Regions from separate parts of the Lysinibacillus sp. NPDC097195 genome, predicted to be linked through region 4. Evidence: riboswitches for the same ligand, from Rfam matches in the RefSeq annotation. Region 4 holds a riboswitch; each other region holds the start of a gene.
What was found. Region 4 has a riboswitch for S-adenosylmethionine ahead of ACIQXI_RS16330 (O-acetylhomoserine aminocarboxypropyltransferase/cysteine synthase family protein). Riboswitches for the same ligand answer to the same signal wherever they lie in the genome.
Positions count from the first base shown of each region.

Region 1: another riboswitch for S-adenosylmethionine. It lies ahead of ACIQXI_RS14735 (methionine ABC transporter ATP-binding protein); the one in region 4 lies ahead of ACIQXI_RS16330 (O-acetylhomoserine aminocarboxypropyltransferase/cysteine synthase family protein).
Region 2: another riboswitch for S-adenosylmethionine. It lies ahead of ACIQXI_RS21145 (bifunctional homocysteine S-methyltransferase/methylenetetrahydrofolate reductase); the one in region 4 lies ahead of ACIQXI_RS16330 (O-acetylhomoserine aminocarboxypropyltransferase/cysteine synthase family protein).
Region 3: another riboswitch for S-adenosylmethionine. It lies ahead of metK (methionine adenosyltransferase); the one in region 4 lies ahead of ACIQXI_RS16330 (O-acetylhomoserine aminocarboxypropyltransferase/cysteine synthase family protein).

Region 1 is NZ_JBIWDP010000002.1:255,019-260,582, reverse strand. Features, by position in the region: gene ACIQXI_RS14750 (hypothetical protein) at 1-593, opposite strand, end outside; gene ACIQXI_RS14745 (MetQ/NlpA family ABC transporter substrate-binding protein) at 856-1,716, opposite strand; gene ACIQXI_RS14740 (methionine ABC transporter permease) at 1,777-2,445, opposite strand; gene ACIQXI_RS14735 (methionine ABC transporter ATP-binding protein) at 2,435-3,463, opposite strand; SAM riboswitch class I at 3,549-3,653, opposite strand; gene ACIQXI_RS14730 (thioredoxin family protein) at 3,709-4,020, opposite strand; gene ACIQXI_RS14725 (toprim domain-containing protein) at 4,035-4,376, opposite strand; gene gcvH (glycine cleavage system protein GcvH) at 4,592-4,972, opposite strand; gene ACIQXI_RS14715 (arsenate reductase family protein) at 5,054-5,407, opposite strand.
Region 2 is NZ_JBIWDP010000009.1:44,117-49,680, forward strand. Features, by position in the region: gene hemG (protoporphyrinogen oxidase) at 118-1,506, shown strand; SAM riboswitch class I at 1,802-1,901, shown strand; gene ACIQXI_RS21145 (bifunctional homocysteine S-methyltransferase/methylenetetrahydrofolate reductase) at 1,992-3,839, shown strand; gene metH (methionine synthase) at 3,832-5,564, shown strand, end outside.
Region 3 is NZ_JBIWDP010000001.1:19,905-25,468, reverse strand. Features, by position in the region: gene ACIQXI_RS00160 (alanine/glycine:cation symporter family protein) at 1-767, opposite strand, end outside; gene ACIQXI_RS00155 (alpha/beta hydrolase) at 897-1,703, opposite strand; gene ACIQXI_RS00150 (gamma carbonic anhydrase) at 1,839-2,351, shown strand; gene metK (methionine adenosyltransferase) at 2,675-3,871, opposite strand; SAM riboswitch class I at 4,127-4,244, opposite strand; gene pckA (phosphoenolpyruvate carboxykinase (ATP)) at 4,446-5,564, shown strand, end outside.
Region 4 is NZ_JBIWDP010000003.1:225,081-230,644, reverse strand. Features, by position in the region: gene scpC (succinyl-CoA:acetate CoA-transferase ScpC) at 1-924, shown strand, start outside; gene ACIQXI_RS16335 (glycerol-3-phosphate acyltransferase) at 1,162-1,803, opposite strand; SAM riboswitch class I at 1,962-2,076, shown strand; gene ACIQXI_RS16330 (O-acetylhomoserine aminocarboxypropyltransferase/cysteine synthase family protein) at 2,191-3,492, shown strand; gene ACIQXI_RS16325 (hypothetical protein) at 3,841-4,227, shown strand; gene ACIQXI_RS16320 (homoserine dehydrogenase) at 4,648-5,564, shown strand, end outside.

The DNA of each region.
Region 1 (5,564 bases), on a different contig from region 4:
GGATAATAACCCGCTTCCGCTTTGGGTGCATTCGCTAATATAGCTAATTGTTGTTTTAGTTGGGCTTTCGAGATGAGTTTATATTGTCGCATCTGTAAAAGAGCGGAAGGCATAATATAGCTTAATGTTAGGTTTGTAGCTTGTTGATGGGTATGGACATCTACATAATCAACAAATGTATTTTCTAGCATTCCGTATTTCACAAGATTTTTACCTAATGCCTTGCCTAATGCAATATAACGCTTATCATGCCATTTTTCGCCTGCTCCTATTAGCGCTTGAATAATTCTAAAATCATCAATCAGTGCGTTAACAGACGCTTGTTTTTTTCCGTCAAGTCGCCACACTATAAATTCTTTTTCTAAAAAATAAGCATTTATTACCTCAAATTGCTCATTAAAACGAACTTGATCATCCTTTTCTAGTAAGTAAGTCAACCATAATCCTACTGATTCAGATAAAAATACATTTTTTTGTTGCGTTAAATCCGTACGTAATAGGTCATCTTTTGTCATAAGTTTATCGATAACAAACTCCTCTGTAGATGAAATCGGTTGCTTTATTATCTTGTCACTTCCTTGTGAACAACTCATCAACACAAAAACAAGGATAACTATAACTAAAAGACCACCCTTAAACTTCTTTGTTATAATATTCCACCTCCATTAGGACTAAAAAACGAAATTTCCTATATTAATTATCGAAACATATTATAACAGTAAGCATATTAAATAAATCTAAACAATTTCTAAACAATTCGGGAAAGGCTGTGATCTTAGAAATTATTATCCCCCAAAAAAAATAGTACAAACCATTTTCATGGCTTGTACTATTTTTTACTTGCGTAATAAAATATTATTTAGCTGGAAGAACTGAACCTTTCCATTCATCCATAATAAAGTCTTGAATTTCTTTCGATTTTAATACTTCTACTAGTTTTTTAATTTCTGGTTTATTTTCATCACCAGCACGTACAGCAATAATATTTACATATGGAGATTCTTGACTATCTTCAAGTGCAATAGAATCCTCGATTGGGTTAATACCATTGTCAATTGCATAGTTTGAGTTGATAAGAACGGCATCGCCTTCTTCATTTTCGTACATTTGCACAAGTAATTCTGGTGCAGTATTGGCATCGAATTTAAAGTCTTTTGGATTTTCTACAATATCTTTAATTTCTGCTGCTGTTTTGTCGATACCTTCTTTTAATTTAATTAAGCCTTTTGCTTCTAATAATGACAGCATACGACCGTGGTCTGTAACTGAGTTTGATAATAAAATTGTCGCACCTTTAGGTAGCTCTTCAAGAGATTTATATTTTTTAGAGTAAATACCGATTGGCTCGATATGAATTTCACCAGCAATGGCGAAATCATAGCCATTATCTTTTATTTGCTGATTAAAGTACGGAATGTGTTGGAAATAGTTTGCGTCAATATCACCAGAATCTAAATTTTGGTTAGGTAGTATATAATCTTGGTATGGTTCAATTTCTAAATCAATACCTTCTTTAGCTAAAATCGGTTTTGCTTTTTCTAAAATTACTGCGTGAGGTGTGTTCGATGCACCAATTTTTAATGTTACGTTTTCTGCTGTATCTGCACTACCTTCTGTTTTATCGCCAGAACCTGCTTCGTCTTTGTTACCAGCACCACAAGCTGCTAAAGCAAGTACAAGTACTGATAATAATAACCCTGCTAATAACTTCTTCATTTGTCTACACTCCCTTTAATAAGTTCAATATGTTAGCGGTCAATAACCGGTGTAACCTGTTTAACGTTTGTCCGTTTTCGTTGTAATCATATCGCCAATCCATTGGATGATAAATACAACTACTAAGATCAAAATAGTTGCCATTAATGTCACATCTTGGCGATTGCGTTGGAAGCCATCTAAGAATGCTAAGTTTCCTAGACCACCAGCGCCGATAATACCAGCCATCGCCGTATAGCCAACAAGTGCTACAGCTGTAACTGTAATTCCTGAAATAAGTGCCGGTAATGATTCTGGAATAAGCACTTTCCATATAATCGTAGATGTTTTAGCACCCATCGAGCGTGCCGCTTCAATAACACCTTTATCAATTTCTCGTAATGCAATTAAAACCATTCGCGCATAAAATGGTGCAGCACCGATAATGAGTGCAGGTAGAGCTGCATTTGCTCCTCGAATTGTCCCAAGTAAAAACTTTGTAAATGGTATTAATAAAATAATTAATACGATAAATGGTATTGATCGGAATATATTGACGACCGATCCTGTTAAAAAGTTAACCATCTTATTTGCCCATAGTTGGTTGGGACTTGTTAAAAAGAGGATTATGCCAATGGCTAAACCAAGGATAAATGTGACGACTGTGGACAGCGTAGTCATATAAAGTGTTTCATATGTTGCGGACCACATTTTTTCCCAATCGACATTCGGAAATAGACTAGTTAGCATTTGCAATCACCTCCGTTTGTACTTCAACTGTATTTAAATAACTTAAAGCTGCAGCTACATTTACCTCTGTGCCATCAATTTGCACAATTAATGTGCCATATGCGCCGTTTTTCGTTTGCGAAATATTGCCATGGACAATACTTATTTCTACATCAAACTGCTTCACTAAATGTGATATAACCGGCTGTTCTGTTTTTTCACCTACAAAAACAAGCTTCACAAGTTGTCCTGTCGGATAATTTATTCTTAGCTGTGCCACTGTCTCCTGCGTTTCCTTATTATCGGTAATTTGAGAAACGAATTTTTTCGTAATGGCTGCCTGCGGAGCTTGGAACACCTGCAATACTTCACCGCGCTCTACTATTTCCCCAGCTTCCATTACCGCCACACGATGACAAATTTTGCGGATAACATGCATTTCATGGGTAATTAACACAATAGTTAAGCCTAAACGCTCGTTAATATCAACCAGAAGATCAAGAATCGCATCCGTTGTTTCAGGATCCAGTGCTGATGTCGCTTCATCACATAATAATACTTCTGGATTATTAGCAAGCGCTCGTGCTATCCCAACACGTTGCTTTTGACCACCTGATAGCTGTGAAGGATACGCCTTGTCACGACCTTCTAATCCAACAAGTGCAATAAGCTCTTTGACGCGTGCCTCTCGCTCTTTCTTTGCAACCCCTGCAATTTCTAACGGGAAGGCTATGTTTTCTGCAACAGTTCTAGACCAAAGTAAGTTAAAATGTTGGAAAATCATACTTACTTTTTGTCTGGCATCACGTAACTTTTGACCTCTAATAGAAGAAAATTCTTGGTTGTTAACTTTCACGGTACCTGTTGTTGGCTTTTCTAAACCGTTTAATAAACGAATCATCGTACTTTTACCAGCGCCACTATAGCCGATAATGCCAAAAATTTCACCTTTGTTTATCGTAAGATTGACATCTTTGACAGCAGTTAATTCGCCATTTGCGGTTTTGTATTTCTTCGTTATATTTTGCAGCTGTATCATAGCGAATACTCCTTTTCTTATATAAAAAACCCCTTCACTCATGGACAAGTAGAAGGGGTCACGTACTTTTATACGCTAAACCGTTCTCTCATCTTTCAAAGATAAATCTTTGAGTGATTTGGCACCTTTTCACATACGTGATGGTTGCCGGGCTTCATAGGGCACTTCCCTCCGCCACTCTTTATAAGAGTTCGATATATTTAATGTTTTTTAATATATTTGTTACTTTACCACGCTAGCAAAGTTCAGTCAATTGATTTTTTTAACAATTCGTATAAAAATGGTACGGATTGAAAAGCATACACTTTTTCGCTCACTTTACCGCCATCACTAACGAGTAAACAAGGGACACTTTCGATTTGATAATCATAAGCGATTTGCTCTAAAAAATTAATATTTGCCTTGCCGATTTGAAGCTGTGGCAATAACTGGTCAATAATATCCATCATTTTGGATGCGACGGCACATGTTCCGCACATCGGTGTATATAAATAAAAGGCAGTTTTTTCACCAGACTTTACAGCCGTTTCCCACTGCTCTTTTGTCCATTCTTCCATTGTTTCACGCAACCTTATAAAATATATTCATTATGGATGGAAAAATGCGCGCGCAATAAAATTGTTGCAAGCACTTTCCTCGGTGTTGTTTCTACTTCTTTATAAGTAGGCATTGTCCGTAGATGCTCCGCCTCTGGATAATGTCTGTCCATTAATGCTCGGAGTTTATCTCCAGATGCATCTGCGTCAAAAAATGTATATAGCTCACAGCCCTCATATGGGTCGAGTAATTCTTCTAGCTGATGCACACCAATTGTTCCATTCGTACAAAGTATTGTAACATCTTCACTCAAAATAGGTTCAATTTGAAGCTTATCCGAACGGCCTTCCACGATTAAACATTTCCCTTCGAACATCACGCCACCCCCATTTAGACAGTTATCTTACTATGCTAAGACCTACATGTTTGCAGCTTTGCCATTTGGACAATATTACTATTCATTATACCGGCTAGGCACTAAAATATTTAGCTCTCTAAATACTTAAATCGTTTACTAGCTGAATAAAACGAACCGATTATATAATAAAAAACGCCGGTATGTTGTCCGACGTTTTTCTATTATAGGCTTGTTTATTCTGCAATTAATTCTTCGTATTGTTCTGCAGTCATAAGGTTTTCAATCTCTGATGCATCAGCAGGCTCGACTACGATCATCCATGCTTTTTCATATGGTGATTCATTTACGAACTCTGGGCTATCTTCTAAGTCTGCATTTACTTCCACTACAGTACCTGAAATTGGTGCGTATAATTCTGATACAGTTTTAACTGATTCTACGCTTCCGAATGGATCATCTGTTTTGATCTCGTCGCCAACTTGTGGAAGCTCAACGAAAACGATATCTCCTAATTCTGATTGTGCAAAATGTGAAATACCGATACGTACTTTACCATCTTCTAATTTTACCCATTCGTGTTCTTCAGAGTAACGTAAGTCTTTAGGTGTGCTCATGCCAAAAACCCCTCCATAAATATGTAATATATTCACTTTCAGTGTGCCATACTTCTTTCATAAAAACAAGGATAAAAGCAGTTAATTCCAAGCTTGTTCAAATTCTGTTTCTTTAAAACCTAACGTTACTTTTTTTCCATCCGTCACAATTGGGCGTTTAATCAACATTCCGTCAGAAGCAAGTAATGCAAGTTGTTCATCTTCAGGCATTTCCGCCAGTTTATCCTTCAACCCAAGCTCACGATATTTCATGCCAGATGTGTTAAAAAACTTCTTTAGCGGCTGTCCGCTCGCTTGCCAAATAGCCTTCAATTGTTCTTTCGTAGGTGCTTGTTCAACGATGTGTACCTCTTCGTATGAAACGCCATTGTCGTTTAACCACTTCTGAGCTTTTTTACAAGTTGTACATTTAGGATAATGGATTAATTGAATCATATTTGTAGGCTCCTCTGCTATCATTTCCTGTAGTATACCATCATCCCTAGCATGAGCCAAAATGAAACAATTTTTAGGTAGCTTTATAATTGTTTGAGGACCTAATTGTGTGAGTGCCTGGCACTTTTGCATAGGCACTTTCCCATAGATACACCGC
Region 2 (5,564 bases), on a different contig from region 4:
GGTTTTTATTTTTAGCTTGGATGAGTTTTGCGAAATTTGTAATGGGTTGAACGTAAATGTTTGGCAAAACAGTTTATACTAATAGGAGATAAATAAAGAAATTAGGGGCGATTCTTCATGGAAACTATTGTTGTATTAGGTGGCGGAATTACCGGTTTATGTACGATGCATTATTTACAGCGACAAGTATTGGAGCATAACATAGATGTGAAATTAGTGCTTGTCGAGAAAAATGCTTACTTAGGTGGTAAGTTACACTCTGTAAATGACCAAGGCTTTATTATGGAAACGGGCGCTGATTCTATTGTTGCCCGTCATAAAGGCGTTATGGAGTTAGTGCAAGAGCTTCAATTTGAACAGGAGCTCGTGTACAACGAAACAGGGATATCTTATATCTATACAAATGACGAGCTACATGCGATACCAGCTGATTCTACGTTCGGCATTCCAATGAGTATAGCTTCACTCGAAGCAAGTACACTTGTATCAGACGCTGGCAAAAAAATTGCCTTACAGGATTTAACGATGCCAAATAATGGCTTCACTAAAGAAAGTTCAATAGGCGAATTTTTGACATATTACTTAGGGGAAGAGTTAGTGCAAAATCAAATTGCACCTGTACTGGCAGGGGTATATTCTGGTGATCTTCATCAACTATCCATTGCTTCGACTTTGCCTTACTTAATCGATTATAAAAATGAATACGGCAGTATTATTAAGGGCTTTGACGCAAATCGCGAACAATTTATGAAAGCTTCCAATAAAAAATTTATTTCATTTAAAAAAGGCTTATCCTCACTAATCGAGCGTCTTGAAGCTACATTAACAGAAGTAGAAATTATTAAAGGCGTAGCAACAACAAGTGTAAAGAGACATGAGGGGCAATATGCAATTACCTTGGCAAACGGTAGGAAGTTGGAGGCAGAGCATGTTGTATTAGCGTTACCTAATGAAGCGGTGCAAAGCTTATTACAGGACCCATCGTTGGATCATTATTTCAATGAATTTACTACAGCTTCTGCGATCACAATTTACCTCGGTTTTGATGTGCCAGATGCAGTGTTGCCGGCAGATGGAACTGGCTTTATTGTGTCACATAATTCGAATGTCCAATGCAATGCTGCAACGTGGACAAGTCGCAAATGGAAGCATACATCTGCTAATAATAAGTTGCTTGTACGACTCTTTTATAAGAGCATTAATCCCGCGTATGAAAAATTACGCTTAATGACTGATGAAGAATTAGCAGCTGTCGCGTTAGACGATGTGAAGAAAAGTTTAGGCATTGATGAACAACCAACTGTCGTAAATGTAGCAAAATGGATTGATCAAATGCCAAAATATGATTTAGCACATCATGAGGCATTAAAAGGTTTAACTGTCGAACTGGCAGAAAAGTATCCAAATTTATCGATAGCTGGATGTTCCTATTTCGGTGTAGGCATTGGTGCTTGCATACAGAATGGTAAACAAGTAGGCGAAGCGCTTGCAAAAAAACTACGATAATTAAATTATCCCAAAATGTTGCGATTCCAGCGGGATCAGCAAGCAATCCGAGGCCCTGGACTGAGCTTGCCCGCGGAAAGCACAACCTGGAGCGATAGCTTACTAGTACCCAGACTTAAAAAGTTGCACCTATAGTGAAATGAAGACAAGGTCATGATGAAATCCATACACAGGTGAAATAAAGCTGAAATAAGTTAATTTTCTGAAGAAATATCCTTTGTTAAGTGAAATAGTCTTGACTCTATCGTCTGTAAACGATATGATTCTTTTAATTATTTGAAAAATTCATACTAAATTCTTATCAAGAGAAGCTGAGGGACTGGCCCGATGACGCTTCAGCAACCAACGTATGTCAGGTGCTAAATCCAGAAGACCACACTGGTCGAAGATGAGAAGGAACAACAATTACGATTCGTTAAAGCCTTCTTTATGTAAAAAGAAGGCTTTTTATATTTTGCGTATAACGAAAGAGAGGGCTACGTTTTATGGGATTGCTAGAAAAATTAAAAACGCATGTGTTAACAGCTGATGGGGCCATTGGTACTGTATTATATGGCTATGGCTTGGAGTATTGCCATGAAGAAATGAATGTGCAGAGACCAGAATTAATCGAAAAAATTCATAGAGAATATATCGCAGCGGGTGCAGATGTGATTCAAACCAATACATATGGAGCCAATGCGATTAAATTAGCGCGCTACGGTTTAGAATCGCGTGTTCAGCAGTTTAATGAGGCCGCTATTACAATTGCAAAACGTGCTGCAGCCGAGGGCGGACAATTTGTCTTAGGTACAATTGGTGGCATCCGTGGTATTCGTAAAAGTGATGCAACTTTAGAGGAAATCTTGGCGACTGTTGAACAGCAAGCGACTGTGTTACTGGCAGGAAATCCTGATGGTCTTTTACTAGAAACGTATTATGATTTCGAAGAACTAAGTGCAACGTTAACAATGTTACGTGCGAAAACAGAACTACCTATCATTGCTCAAGTATCGATGCATGAACCAGGTGTCTTGCAAAATGGTATGGCGTTAAATCAAGCATTACATGAGCTAGAAGCATTGGGTGCAGATGTGGTAGGCGTCAATTGTCGTTTAGGCCCACACCATACAATTCAAGCATTTGAGGGTGTTGAGCTACCTGACAAAGCGTTTATGTCCGCATATCCTAATGCCTCATTGCTAGATTTAGAGGATGGGCGTGTCGTTTATGAGTCAGAAGCAGATTACTTTGGTCGAGCAGCGGTAGCATTACGTGACCAAGGTGTGCGATTAATCGGCGGTTGCTGTGGTACGACACCAAAGCACATAGCAGCGGCAAAAAAATATTTAGAAGAGTTAACACCTGTTGAAGAAAAGTATACAAAGCCCGAAAAAGTTGAAGTTGTACGCGAAGCAGAACCTGCAACATATGAACCGTTGCACGAAAAGGTGAAACGTGAGCGCTCGGTTATCGTGGAGTTAGACACACCAAGACATTTAGAAATTGATGGCTTTATTCAAGGTGCCAAAAAATTATATGAGGCCGGTGCAGATGTCGTGATGATGGCAGATAATTCGCTAGCATCTCCGCGCATTAGTAATGTGGCGATGGGAGCATTGTTGAAGGAAACGCACGGTGTCCGACCGTTAACGCATATTACGTGTCGTGACCGCAATTTAATTGGATTGCAGTCACACTTAATGGGGTTAAATGCGCTGGGCATACATGATATTTTAGCGGTTACAGGCGATCCAACAAAGGTTGGCGACTTCCCAGGTGCGACAAGTGTGTATGATGTTTCATCAATGGAGCTTATTCAACTAATTAAGCAGTTAAATGAAGGGATATCGTTTTCAGGAAAGCCACTTCGAAAAAAAGCAAACTTTTCCGTTGCGGCAGCCTTTAACCCGAATGTGCGTGTATTAGATCGTGCAGTAGCTCGCCTAGAGAAAAAAATCGAACATGGCGCAGATTATTTTATTTCCCAACCTGTATATACGAAAGAAAAAATCATCGAAATTTATGAAGCGACAAAGCATTTAGAAACACCGATTTATATCGGTATAATGCCAGTAACGAGCTATAAGAGCGCAGAATTTTTACACCATGAAGTACCAGGTATTAAATTATCGGACGATGCCCTATCGCGTATGAAGGCATGTGGCGAAGATAAAGAACGTTCAACATTAGAAGGAATTGCAATTGCCAAAGAATTAGTAGAAGTAGCTGCAGAATATTTCAATGGAATTTATTTAATCACACCGTTTTTACGCTATGATATGACGCTGGAGTTAATGAAATATATTGAGCAATTGGATGAACAGAAAAAAGGGGTAAGTATAGATGGCTAAGCACTTGATTGAAGAGCAACTGGAGAAACGAATTTTAATTCTAGATGGCGCTATGGGTACAATGCTTCAAAATGAAAACTTATCAGCAGAGGATTTTGGTGGCGAAGAGCTCGACGGTTGTAACGAAAATCTTGTACTAACTAGACCGGATGTGCTTGAAAAGATTCACCGAAAATATTTAGATGCTGGAGCGGATATTATTTGTACAAATACGTTTGGCGGTACGCCACTCGTATTAAATGAATACGATCTTGGGGCTAAGGCAGAAGAAATAAATAAACGGGCAGTGGAAATTGCGCGTAAAGTAGTCGACGAAGTTTCTACGCCAGAATGGCCTCGCTTTGTAGCGGGGGCAATGGGGCCAACGACGAAAACATTATCCGTAACTGGCGGTATTACATTTGATGAGCTGGAAGAGAACTTTTATGTGCAAGCAAAGGCGCTCATTGAAGCGGGTTCAGATGTACTGCTTCTTGAAACGAGTCAGGATATGCTCAATGTGAAAGCGGGTACGCTTGGTGTTTCACGTGCCTTTGAAGAAACAGGCAAAGAGCTACCAGTGATGATTTCCGGTACGATTGAGCCAATGGGGACAACATTAGCAGGGCAAACAATTGATGCTTTTTACATATCAATCGAGCATATTAAGCCACTGTCAGTTGGCTTAAACTGTGCGACAGGTCCAGAATTTATGACAGACCATATTCGGTCATTAGCAGAGCTTTCTACAGGTTATATTAGCTGTTATCCTAATGCTGGTTTGCCTGATGAGGAAGGATGCTACCATGAATCACCAGAGTCCTTATCTCAAAAATTAAAAGGCTTTGCCGAAAAAGGCTGGCTAAATATTGTCGGAGGCTGTTGTGGTACGACGCCGGCCCATATTGCAGCAATTCGTGAAGTACTAAAGGATGAAAAGCCCCGTCAATTACCTGAAGCAACGCATGGTCATGTCGTATCGGGTATTGAACCATTAGTTTATGATGATTCGATGCGTCCACTATTTATTGGGGAACGAACAAATGTTATTGGTTCTCGTAAATTTAAAAATCTAATTGTTGACGGAAAATATGAGGAAGCGGCAGAAATTGCACGCGCACAAGTGAAAAATGGAGCACATGTAATCGATATTTGCTTAGCGAACCCTGATCGTGATGAATTAGCTGATATGCGAGGCTTTATGCAGGAGGTTGTAAAAAAAGTTAAGGTCCCACTCGTAATTGACTCTACTGATGAAAAAGTAATTGAAGAAGCACTAAAATTTTCCCAAGGGAAAGCAATCATTAACTCTATTAATCTAGAGGATGGAGAAGAGCGCTTTGATGCAGTTATGCCACTCGTGAAAAAATATGGTGGCTCTTTAGTAGTTGGTACTATTGATGAGAAAGGCATGGCAGTAGACCGTCATCGTAAGGTGGAAATTGCCGAGCGTTCTTATCAACTGTTAACGGAAAAATGGGGCTTAGCACCTGAGGATATTATTTTTGACCCGTTAATGTTCCCTGTTGGTACAGGAGATGAACAATATATTGGTTCAGCACTTGAAACGATTGAGGGCATTCGTCTTATTAAAGAAAAAATGCCGCGTACTTTAACCGTGCTGGGTGTTAGTAATATTTCGTTCGGCTTACCGCCAGTTGGCCGTGAAGTATTAAATGCAGTCTATTTATACCACTGTACACAGGCTGGCTTAGATTACGCAATTGTGAACACAGAGAAGCTTGA
Region 3 (5,564 bases), on a different contig from region 4:
CAAGCGATCGCCGAACCAATAATACCTCCAAACATTTCTTGCGCACCAAAAGCACTAGAAAAAATTAATGAAAATACAGCAGGTACTTGTGAAATGTTCATGAAAATAATAACGATTGCCATCAAAATATAAGCTAAAGCCATGAACGGTACAACTACTTGTGCAACATTTGCAATCGATTTAACACCACCGAAAATAATAGCTGCTAATAAAACAATAATAATGATTCCTGTAATCCAAGATTCCATTCCGAAAGCGTTTTCAACAGCAACCGAAATTGCATTCGATTGAACGCCAGGCATTAATATTAACATAGCGATTAGCGCTGCCACCGCAAAAATTACAGCAAACCATTTTTGGCCCATTCCTTTTTCAATGTAAAAGGCAGGACCCCCACGATATTCGGTATCTTTCTCTTCTTTATAAATTTGCGCTAATGTCGACTCAACATATGCCGTCGCCGCACCGATGAAGGCAATGGCCCACATCCAGAAGATTGCTCCAGGCCCCCCCATAGCGATTGCAGTTGCCGTACCAGCAATATTACCTGTACCAACACGACCTGATAATGCAATCGACATTGCCTGGAAAGAAGAAATTCCTTTTTCTGATTTTTCCCCTTTAAACATTAAGACGAACATATCCTTGATAAGTCTTACTTGCAGGAAACGTGTAATAATCGAAAAGAACAAACCAATTAATAAAATACCATAAATAAACCACGGTCCCCATAAAATACTGTTCAGAAAACTTACAATACTTTCCATTTTACCCCTCCCAAAATATGAATATTGTTACTTTAAGACATTATAGTATTACATTTTTCTGAAAATTACAACATTATTTTTAAGTTACTATACATCTTATTCAACAATATTTTTCGGGAGGGAAACATTCTATCGAATTATATATCCAATTCTACGCATCGCATTATTAACAAAATCTCTAATATAGAGAAAAATCTCTTCTCGCTCTACTTCATGGAAAAGATTATGGTAGCACTTCGCCCATTCTTTAAACTGAAATTCAGCAAATTCTTGCTGATGAAGCCAATTACGTGTTTGTCTCGTTTCAGTAATGCTATCCCTTTCACCAGTCATAATTAGCATCGGCGTATTCGGAAACTCAGCTTTCGGCATGATGGCCAAATTACGCATCATTTGTTGCAGTTCACGATACCACTTAACTGAAATTACCGACATAAAAGGAAACTCATCCTGCATTTCCTCTCGTCCCTCAATACTACGTGTTAATTTCTCAAACGTAATATCGTGTGTCATTTTAACGCTTGCTGTCAAAGCACTTAAGCTCGTTAATGCATTTGATAGTTTACCTGGTTGTAAATTCAAATGTAGCCACGGCGATGTTAAAACAATTCCTGCACACTCGTATTTTCTCTTATGCATCGTATGAAGTATTAACGTTGCTCCTAGTCCATGTCCTATTAAAAACACTGGCAAATCATATGAAAAAGCATTTTCAATTAAATGCCTTGTATATTTGTTGTATTCCTTAAAGTCCTCATCATGGACACGAGATAGTTTTGCATTTGCCCCATGATTCGGTAAATCCCCCATGACTACGTGGAAGCCTTCCATTCTGAGTTTTTCAATAAGCCATGCGTACCAACGGTGATTTTCATATGCACCGTGAACAATAGCAATCACAGCTTTCGCTTGTCCATCAGCTTCCCATTTCCACATTCACATAGTCCTCCTAAATAAATAGTTACACAATAATTATAACGAAATATGCTCGTTATTATAAAATTATATTTGCATAAAATTGCGTATTTGATACGATAATACTACATCAAAGTAAGAAAAGAGGCGATTAGCATGATTTATCCGTATAAAGACAAAACACCTTCTATCGATCCATCTGTTTTTATTGCTGACTTTGCAACCATTACTGGTGACGTAACAATTGGAGCCGAGACAACAATTTGGTTTAACACCGTGATTCGAGGCGATGTGTCTCCAACAATAATCGGTAAACGCGTAAGTATCCAAGACCTTTGTTGCCTACATCAAAGTCCAAAATTTCCATTAATAATCGAAGATGAAGTAACCGTTGGGCATCAAGTGACATTACATAGCTGTACAATTCGAAAAAATGCGTTAATCGGTATGGGATCAATCGTGTTAGATGGGGCAGAGATAGGAGAAGGTGCATTTATTGGTGCGGGTAGTCTTGTACCTCCAGGTAAAATTATTCCCCCTAATTGCTTAGCATTAGGACGTCCAGCTAAAGTTGTACGAGAATTAAATGCTGAAGATAAAGCAGATATGGAACGTATCGTCCGAGAATACGTAGAAAAAGGACAATATTACAAATCTCTTCAAAAATAATGGATACTAAAGTAGTGAGAACTGCCGATTTCGGTGTAAGTTGCTTGCATAACAAACACTGTTATATTGGAGATAAAATAAATTCGCGAATCCCTTCCAAGATAAAGCGCTAGCATGCTTAGCGTAAAAGGATAGACGCGAATTTTTTTTGCTATTCATTGCCTTAACACTGCGTCTTGATATTCCAAGCTCATTCATAAAAGTGCCTTTTAAAATCTGTGATAACCGCTCTGCTAAAAGCAAATAAAAAAGGGGCACTATAACAGCCCCTTTCAATAAAACATTTGCGCACGCTTTTCACAAAATGCTCTTTACAAAACAGCTTATAGACTAGCTTTTGCTCTTAATGCATCAGCCTTGTCCGTATTTTCCCAAGGTACATTTAAGTCAGTACGACCAAAGTGACCATAAGCCGCCGTTTGTTTGTAAATTGGGCGACGTAAATCAAGCATTTTAATAATGCCTGCTGGACGTAGATCAAATAGTTCGCGCACCCATTTTACGATGTCGCTTTCACTTACTTTACCAGTACCAAATGTATCAACAGCAATGGATACTGGTTGTGCTACACCAATTGCATAAGCAAGCTGTACTTCAGCACGTTCTGCTAAACCAGCAGCAACGATATTTTTCGCCACATAACGTGCTGCATAAGCAGCTGAACGGTCTACTTTTGTAGCGTCCTTACCTGAGAAGGCACCACCACCATGGCGCGCATAACCACCGTATGTATCCACGATGATTTTACGACCAGTTAGTCCAGCATCCCCTTTTGGACCACCAATAACAAAACGGCCAGTTGGGTTAATGAAATATTTCGTTTCAGCATCTAATAATTCATTAGGTACTACTGGTGCAATGACGAATGCTTTTAAATCTGCTTGAATTTGCTCTAGAGTTGCTTCTTCATCATGTTGCGTCGAAATAACAATTGTATCCACACGAACTGGAATGTTATTTTCATCATACTCGATTGTCACTTGTGTTTTACCATCTGGACGTAAATATGCTAATTCACCTGATTTACGTACTTCTGTTAAACGACGTGCTAATTTATGCGCTAAACTAATTGGTAAAGGCATTAATTCAGGTGTTTCATTACATGCGTAACCAAACATTAACCCTTGGTCACCTGCGCCAATTGCTTCGATATCTGCATCTGTCATTGAGCCTTCACGTGCTTCTAAAGCTTGGTCCACACCTTGAGCAATATCCGGTGATTGTTCACCAATTGCTACTAGTACTGCTAAGTTTTCAGCATCAAAGCCGTATTTGCCGCGTGTATAGCCGATTTCTGCTACAGTATCACGCACAATACCTTTAATATCTACATAAGTAGAAGTAGTAATTTCCCCTGCTACTAATACTAATCCAGTTGTGACAGTTGTTTCACACGCTACACGTGCATTTGGATCTTCCTTTAAAATAGCATCTAAAATTGCATCCGAAATTTGGTCACAAATTTTGTCTGGATGTCCTTCTGTTACGCTTTCTGATGTAAACAATCGACGGTTTGTCATTTAGTTTTCCTCCTATTACTCTTACAAATAACATTTGCGAAATGAATACGGTACTCATTACCCATGTCAAGTTCGCTCCTAAAGGATTGAACTTCCAAGCCGTTGTTGCTTTTAACATGAGGATTTCGAAAGATCCGTCATTATAATAAGGAAAGAATTGTATATACTTACCTTTACATTCATTATGAAAATAAAAAAAATCCTTTTCTCACGTACTGTACATGAGGAAAGGAATAATGACTTCATAACCTTTCACTCTTATCGTTCAAGGGTTATCCCCTTGCATCAGGTTGGCACCAGCGCATGTCGTGAATAGTTCATGCAGGTTGCCGGGTTTCACAGGGCCTGACCCTCCACCAGCTCGGGATAAGAGTATCCGTTCAATTTCCCATCTTACGTAAAAGGTCGAACGTTGTCAATTATTTTATGACATTTTGCAGAAAAGTATTCAAAACTCGAAAATAATTTTTGAATTAGTATAGATTATTAAGGCAATTGTGTTATACTATTTTTGAAATTAAGAAAAACTCCTTCATAACGAGGGAATATTATAAAAAAGGATGGTATTTAATCGATGAATTCAGTAGAAATTGCAAACGAACTGAAGGAATTATTAAACGGCGGGAACATTAACGTTCAACTTTCAGTACCACAATTAGCGGAAAAAGCTACATCTCGTGGTGAGGCTATGTTAACAGTAGATGGCGCAGTTCGTGCAGAAACTGGCAAATACACTGGTCGTTCACCTAAAGATAAATATACGGTAGAAGAAGAAAGCACAAAAGATCAAATTGACTGGGGAAAAGTAAACCAACCAATTTCTTCCGAAGTGTTTGATAACTTATATGTAAAAGTAGTTAAATACTTAAAAGAACGTGACGAATTATTCGTATTCAAAGGCTTTGCAGGTGCTGACAAAGATTCACAATTAAGCATCCAAGTAATCAATGAATATGCATGGCACAATCTTTTCGCCCATCAATTATTTATCCGTCCAACTAAAGAAGAATTAGCTTCTCATGTGGCTGACTTCACAGTTATCTCAGCTCCTAACTTTAAAGCTGATCCAGCTGTTGATGGTACAGCTTCTGAAACATTCATCATTGTATCACTTGAAAAGAAAATTATCTTAATCGGTGGCACTGAATACGCTGGTGAAATGAAAAAATCTATTTTCGGTATTATGAACTACCTATTACCTCAACAAGGCATCCTATCTATGCACTGTTCAGCAAACGTAGGTGAAGCTGGCGATGTGGCATTATTCTTCGGTTTATCAGGTACTGGTAAAACAACATTATCAGCTGATCCTGACCGTAAATTAATCGGTGATGATGAGCACGGCTGGTCAGACAATGGCGTATTCAACATTGAAGGCGGTTGCTATGCAAAAACAATCAACCTTTCTGCTGAAAAAGAACCAGAAATCTACAACGCAATCCGCTTCGGTTCTGTTCTAGAAAACGTAGCTGTAGATCCTGAAACACGAGTTTGTGACTACGATGATGGTTCATTAACAGAAAACACACGTGTTGCTTACCCAATTCAATTTATTGAAAATATCGTTGATCCATCTGTTGCAGGTCATCCAAAAACAATCATCTTCTTAACAGCGGATGCATTTGGCGTTTTACCTCCAATCAGTAAATTAACAAAAGAACAAGCAATGTATCACTTCCTAAGTGGTTTCACT
Region 4 (5,564 bases):
GATCGTCTTGGCACAATTGGTATTCCACTAGATTTAGATAAAGTAAAAGGCATTGTCATTTCAGATATTTTAGATGCGCCATCGACAATTGTCCCTGCAGATGAAGAAACGGACATTATGGCAAGTCACCTACTGAATTTCTTGCGTGAAGAAATTAAAGTAGGTCGTTTAACTACGAGTTTACGACCAATACAATCAGGAGTAGGGTCAGTAGCAAATGCTGTATTACTAGGCTTCAAAGATTCTGAGTTTGAGAATTTAGAAGTGTATTCAGAAGTACTACAAGATGCAGTATTTGAATTAATGGATGCCGGAAAAGTAAGCTTTGCATCTGCTACTTCTATTACCCTATCTGAAGAAGTAGGAAACCGCGTTTATGGGAATTTTGAAAAATATGCTGATAAATTAGTATTACGCCCACAGGAAATCTCTAACTATCCTGAAATTATCCGCCGACTCGGCTTAATTTCGGTCAATACAGCACTTGAATTGGATATTTACGGAAATGTCAATTCAACACATGTTTCAGGTACGAAGATGATGAACGGTATTGGTGGTTCTGGTGATTTTGCTCGTAATGCAAGATTAGGTATTTTTGTAACGAAATCGTATGCAAAAGGCGGCAAAATTTCGAGTATCGTGCCGATGGTTTCGCATGTAGACCATACTGAACACGATGTCGATATTATCGTCACAGAGCAAGGCGTTGCAGATTTACGAGGCTTAGCACCTAAAGAGCGTGTAGGCCGTATTATTGATAACTGTGCGCATCCAGATTATAAAGAACAGTTATGGGCGTACTTTAACGAAGCGAATGAAGCGACAGGTGGACATCATACACCACATATTTTAGAAAAAGCACTTTCTTGGCATGTGAATTTAGCGAAGAACGGTACAATGCTAGATCCATCGTTTGCTAAATAATATATTAAAAAGAGTTAGATTGAGTGCTATCAATCTAACTCTTTTTGTTATGCGTTTGTTGTCCACTACGGCGATGCTTTCCGCGGGCACATAGTAAGCCGCAACCCTCGCTAACGCGCAAGGTGTCTGCGCTTACGTTGCGTGCGTTCTAAGCTGGAGTCTACGTGGATTTTTACTGGAGGTCATAAATACATGCCTAGCATGGAAATTGTTTTAGTGCCTGGCACCCATCTTAATTCATAACGATTTTTTAAAGGCAGATGTTACTTTCGGTTCGGTACCATTGAGTAGCCTTTTGATATTTTCGATATGCAAGATGAGTGCTAAGCATAACAGTAGAATTGAAATAATAGTTGGGCCAATGCCAGGTATCCATAAATAGGTCGCCATACAAAAAGCAAGATAAAACTCAAGCACTCCAATGATTAAATAGTTTGTTAGTAAAGATAAAATAACAAATAATATAAGTGCAATTAACGCGACTTTCCAATCGACGGCAAGTAAAATGCCAATAATGGATGCTGTCCCTTTGCCACCTTTGAAGCCCATATGAAAAGGGAAATTATGACCTAAAATAACACTAGCAGCCATTGTATAAATTAAGAGCCACATTTGTATATCAGTATAGTTTGAGGCATGTGTGGCAAGGTAGTTGAGGGCACAGAGTACGGCAAGGACCCCTTTACCAATATCAATTACTGCTACTAAAACCCCGTATTTCCAGCCGAGCGATAGGGTTGCATTGGAGGCACCGGCATTGCCATGCCCAGCCTTTTTTAAATCTACACCTGATAAAAATTGTGCCACTTTAGAGCCATGAATGCAGCCAATTAAATAACCAATAACAATCATAATAAAAAATATCATGGCTTTTTCCATTAACAAATGCTCCTTTCAATTTATAAGTTTAATATAGTATATGTGCTCTTATTACGTAATGGAGCAGACAGAAGTTTCAGAAAAAAATAATTTTTACTGTTGACAGAAAAAAAGTCTATGTTTATACTGTGTAACAACGATGGAAATTGAATCACATACTCTTATCAAGAGCGGCGGAGGGAATAGGCCCTATGATGCCCGGCAACCAGTGAGTGACGAACTTGCTAAGGTGCTAATTCCTACAGATTCTTACTTGGATCTGGCAGATAAGGGGAGGAAAACTTGCAACCGCAACCCTCTTCTTAACTGAAGAGGGTTTTTGTTTTCTACACATAAATCCTCCTCATCTCCGGTACCATCGTCAAAACCACTAAGGAGGAAGAAAACATGTCGAATTTCAAACCAGAAACATTACTATTACACGGTGGTCAAGAGCCTGACCCAGTGACAGGTTCTCGAACAGTACCAGTGTATCGTTCAACAGCTTTCGTATTTAAAGACACTGCTCATGCGCAACGTCTTTTCGCATTAGAAGAAGCGGGTAATATTTATACACGTATTACAAACCCGACTGTAGATGTATTTGAAAAACGCGTCGCTTTATTAGAAGGTGGTACAGCAGCAGTAGCACTTTCATCAGGTGCAGCAGCAATCGCATTTTCTATTTTAAATCTTGCAGGAGCAGGGGATGAAATCGTAGCAGCAAGCTCTTTATACGGAGGCACATATAACTTATTAGCAAATACACTACCAAACTACGGTATTAAAACGATTTTCGTAGATGAAACGAATCCTGAAAATTTCCGTTCAGCAATCAATGAGAATACAAAAGCAGTGTTCGCTGAAATTTATGGCAACCCGAGTTTAAAAGTGCTGGATGTTGAAGCAGTAGCAACAATTGCGCATGACAATGGTTTGCCGTTAATAATTGATAGCACATTTGCTTCACCATACGGAGCAACACCAATCGATTTCGGTGCAGATATCGTTGTACATTCAGCAACAAAATGGATTGGCGGTCATGGTACCACGTTAGGTGGCATCGTTGTAGATGCTGGGAAATTTGATTGGACTCAGGGAAGATTCCCTGGTTTTACAGAGCCAGATGCGTCTTATCATGGTTTACGTTACGGAATTGATACTGCAGCGGCTGCATTTGCCACAAAACTGCGTGTACAATTACTTCGTGACTTTGGACCAACATTAAGTGCAGATGCTGCATTTAACTTATTGCAAGGTTTAGAAACGCTTCATTTGCGAATTCCTAAACACAATGAAAATGCGTTAGCAGTTGCAGAGTATTTACGTAACCACCCATCTGTGGAATATGTAAATTATAATGGATTAGAGGATTTTGCTTCCCATGATTTAGCGAAGAAATATTTAAAAAATGGCTTCGGTTCAGTGCTTACATTTGGCATTAAAGGTGGCCGTGAAGCAGGGCGTCAATTAATAGACAACGTAAAATTATTTTCACACGTTGCAAACGTTGGCGATGCCAAATCATTAATTATTCACCCGGCATCTACAACACATCAACAATTATCTGCAGAGGAACTTATCCAAACTGGCGTTTCCGAGTCGCTCATTCGCTTATCAATCGGACTAGAAGCAGTAGAGGATATTATTGCAGATTTAGAGCAAGCTATCGCACAAGTAACAACTACTGAACAAACAGTAGAAGCATAAAAATAGAAATGGATGGTGTCGTAGCGTTAACGTATTTTCTCATTCGAAATGCCTCATTTGGTAATGCGTATAACGTTGCAACATTACTCATAGCCTCATTCGGCTATTGCTTTCATTAATACCAAGTAATTTTATAAGTTTTATTGACTTAGTGAATACCATGTTATATACTAGGAATTAAGTTAAATGTTCGCTCGGCTACCAACCTCGAACAAAGTGAAACCGTGTAATACACAAACGAACAAACATTTGTTTTCATAAGTGCTCCCCCACTTTTGAATAAAGGGAGTAGCTACATAGCCAGTAGTTACTCCCACTTAAAAAACTGATCGAAAAGGAGTGTTAGAAATGGGAAATGTCTATTGTGCACAAAATATAACTGCATATTTTATTTATGAATTAAATGAAAGTCAGCATTTTGTGAACAACATGTCCATTCAAAACTTACTTTCGACAGTTGAAATGAAATGGCAACAAACTTTTGGACATAGTGCTTTCAATGAAATTATCTATGCTAAAGAAGAAGGATTTATAGTAAAAGAAGTTTTTGAAGAGTATAAAGCTCACGGTTCAGATCATATTGTTCTTCCGGCAACAGAGTATTATTTGCAATATGGATCTTTTCAATTAATTGAACGCACTTATGCAGTACCAAACTTTACAGAAGAAGAAGTAAAGTTAGTGCAGTCAGTTTTAGCACAATATCGAGAGCGCTTATTTTTACAGGCAAGTTAACCTTCCCTTATATTATTTAGCTCATTCTCTACTGCTATAGGGAATGAGTTTTTTTATTATGTTACGCTAGACTTGTTAAATTAATTGAGACTTTTTAAAACAGCCATTCTATAAGGACTATCTTCATACATATATAATAGAAGAAAGGCAATTCATTTTTAGCTAAAAGAATCGTCAATAATTGTTCAAAAATTATAGATTTATGAAAAAAACGTATAATAAAGGCAATGAAACCGATTTCTTTTGCACGCCTAGGGAAAACAAATGTCCATCCTAGAAAGATTTTTCTTGTGCAATGTATTTGTTTGCGTTACAATTTTCTTTAGATTTGAATTTTGAATTATTTGAATATGTGCATGTAGGCACAGACTTTATATAGATAGAAAACTGGAGAAAAGTACGTTGGAGGGAATAACTAGTATGGCAACTATAAAGGCAGCGATCTTAGGATTTGGAACTGTTGGTCAAGGGATTTACCATATATTAAATGAAAAACGTGAAGAACTAAAACATAAATTAGGCATTGAATTAGAAGTAGCAAAAATTTTAGTAACCGATGCTAGTCGAGAACGTGTTCCAGGTACAGCACATTTAATGACAACGAGTATGGATGAGGTGTTAGCGGAACCTGGTATGCAAGTAGTATTTGAAGCCATTGTCAATGAAGAACCAGCTTTCGGTTATTTAAAGCGTGCGGTGGAACATAAATGTCACGTTATTACAGCTAACAAGGTGATGTTTGCGAAACGTGGCTTAGAGTTGCAAGAGCTGGCAAAGGCTAATGGTGTATTCGTTGGCTTTGAAGCAACAACTGCAGGTGGTGTACCTGTGATTAAAACGATGAAAAATATTTTGCTTGTCAATGATGTGAGTCGTATTCAAGGCATTTTAAATGGTACATCCAATTATATTTTAACGAAAATGCGTGCACAGGGCTGGTCTTTTGAAAAAGCCCTTAAAGAGGCACAGAACTTAGGTTATGCAGAAGCAGATCCATATAATGATATATCTGGTCAAGATGCCTTTAAGAAGCTAATGATTTTAAGTGCATTAGCATTTGGTGAGCAGCCGGATTGGGCAGACGTTGAAGTCATTGGCATTGATTGTATTTCAGCAGAGCAGGTCAAGGAAGCATGTGAAAAAGGCTTGCGTTACCGCCATGTAGCTGAAGTGGAGAAATTAGCGAATGGCAAAGTAGTAGCAAAAGTCGGCCCACTATTAGTAGACAAAGAGCATCCGTTATATCCAGTCGATGATGTCAATAATGCCGTCGCGCTAGAAACCAATTATATTGGTACATTAACATTGGTAGGACCAGGTGCAGGTATGTATCCAAC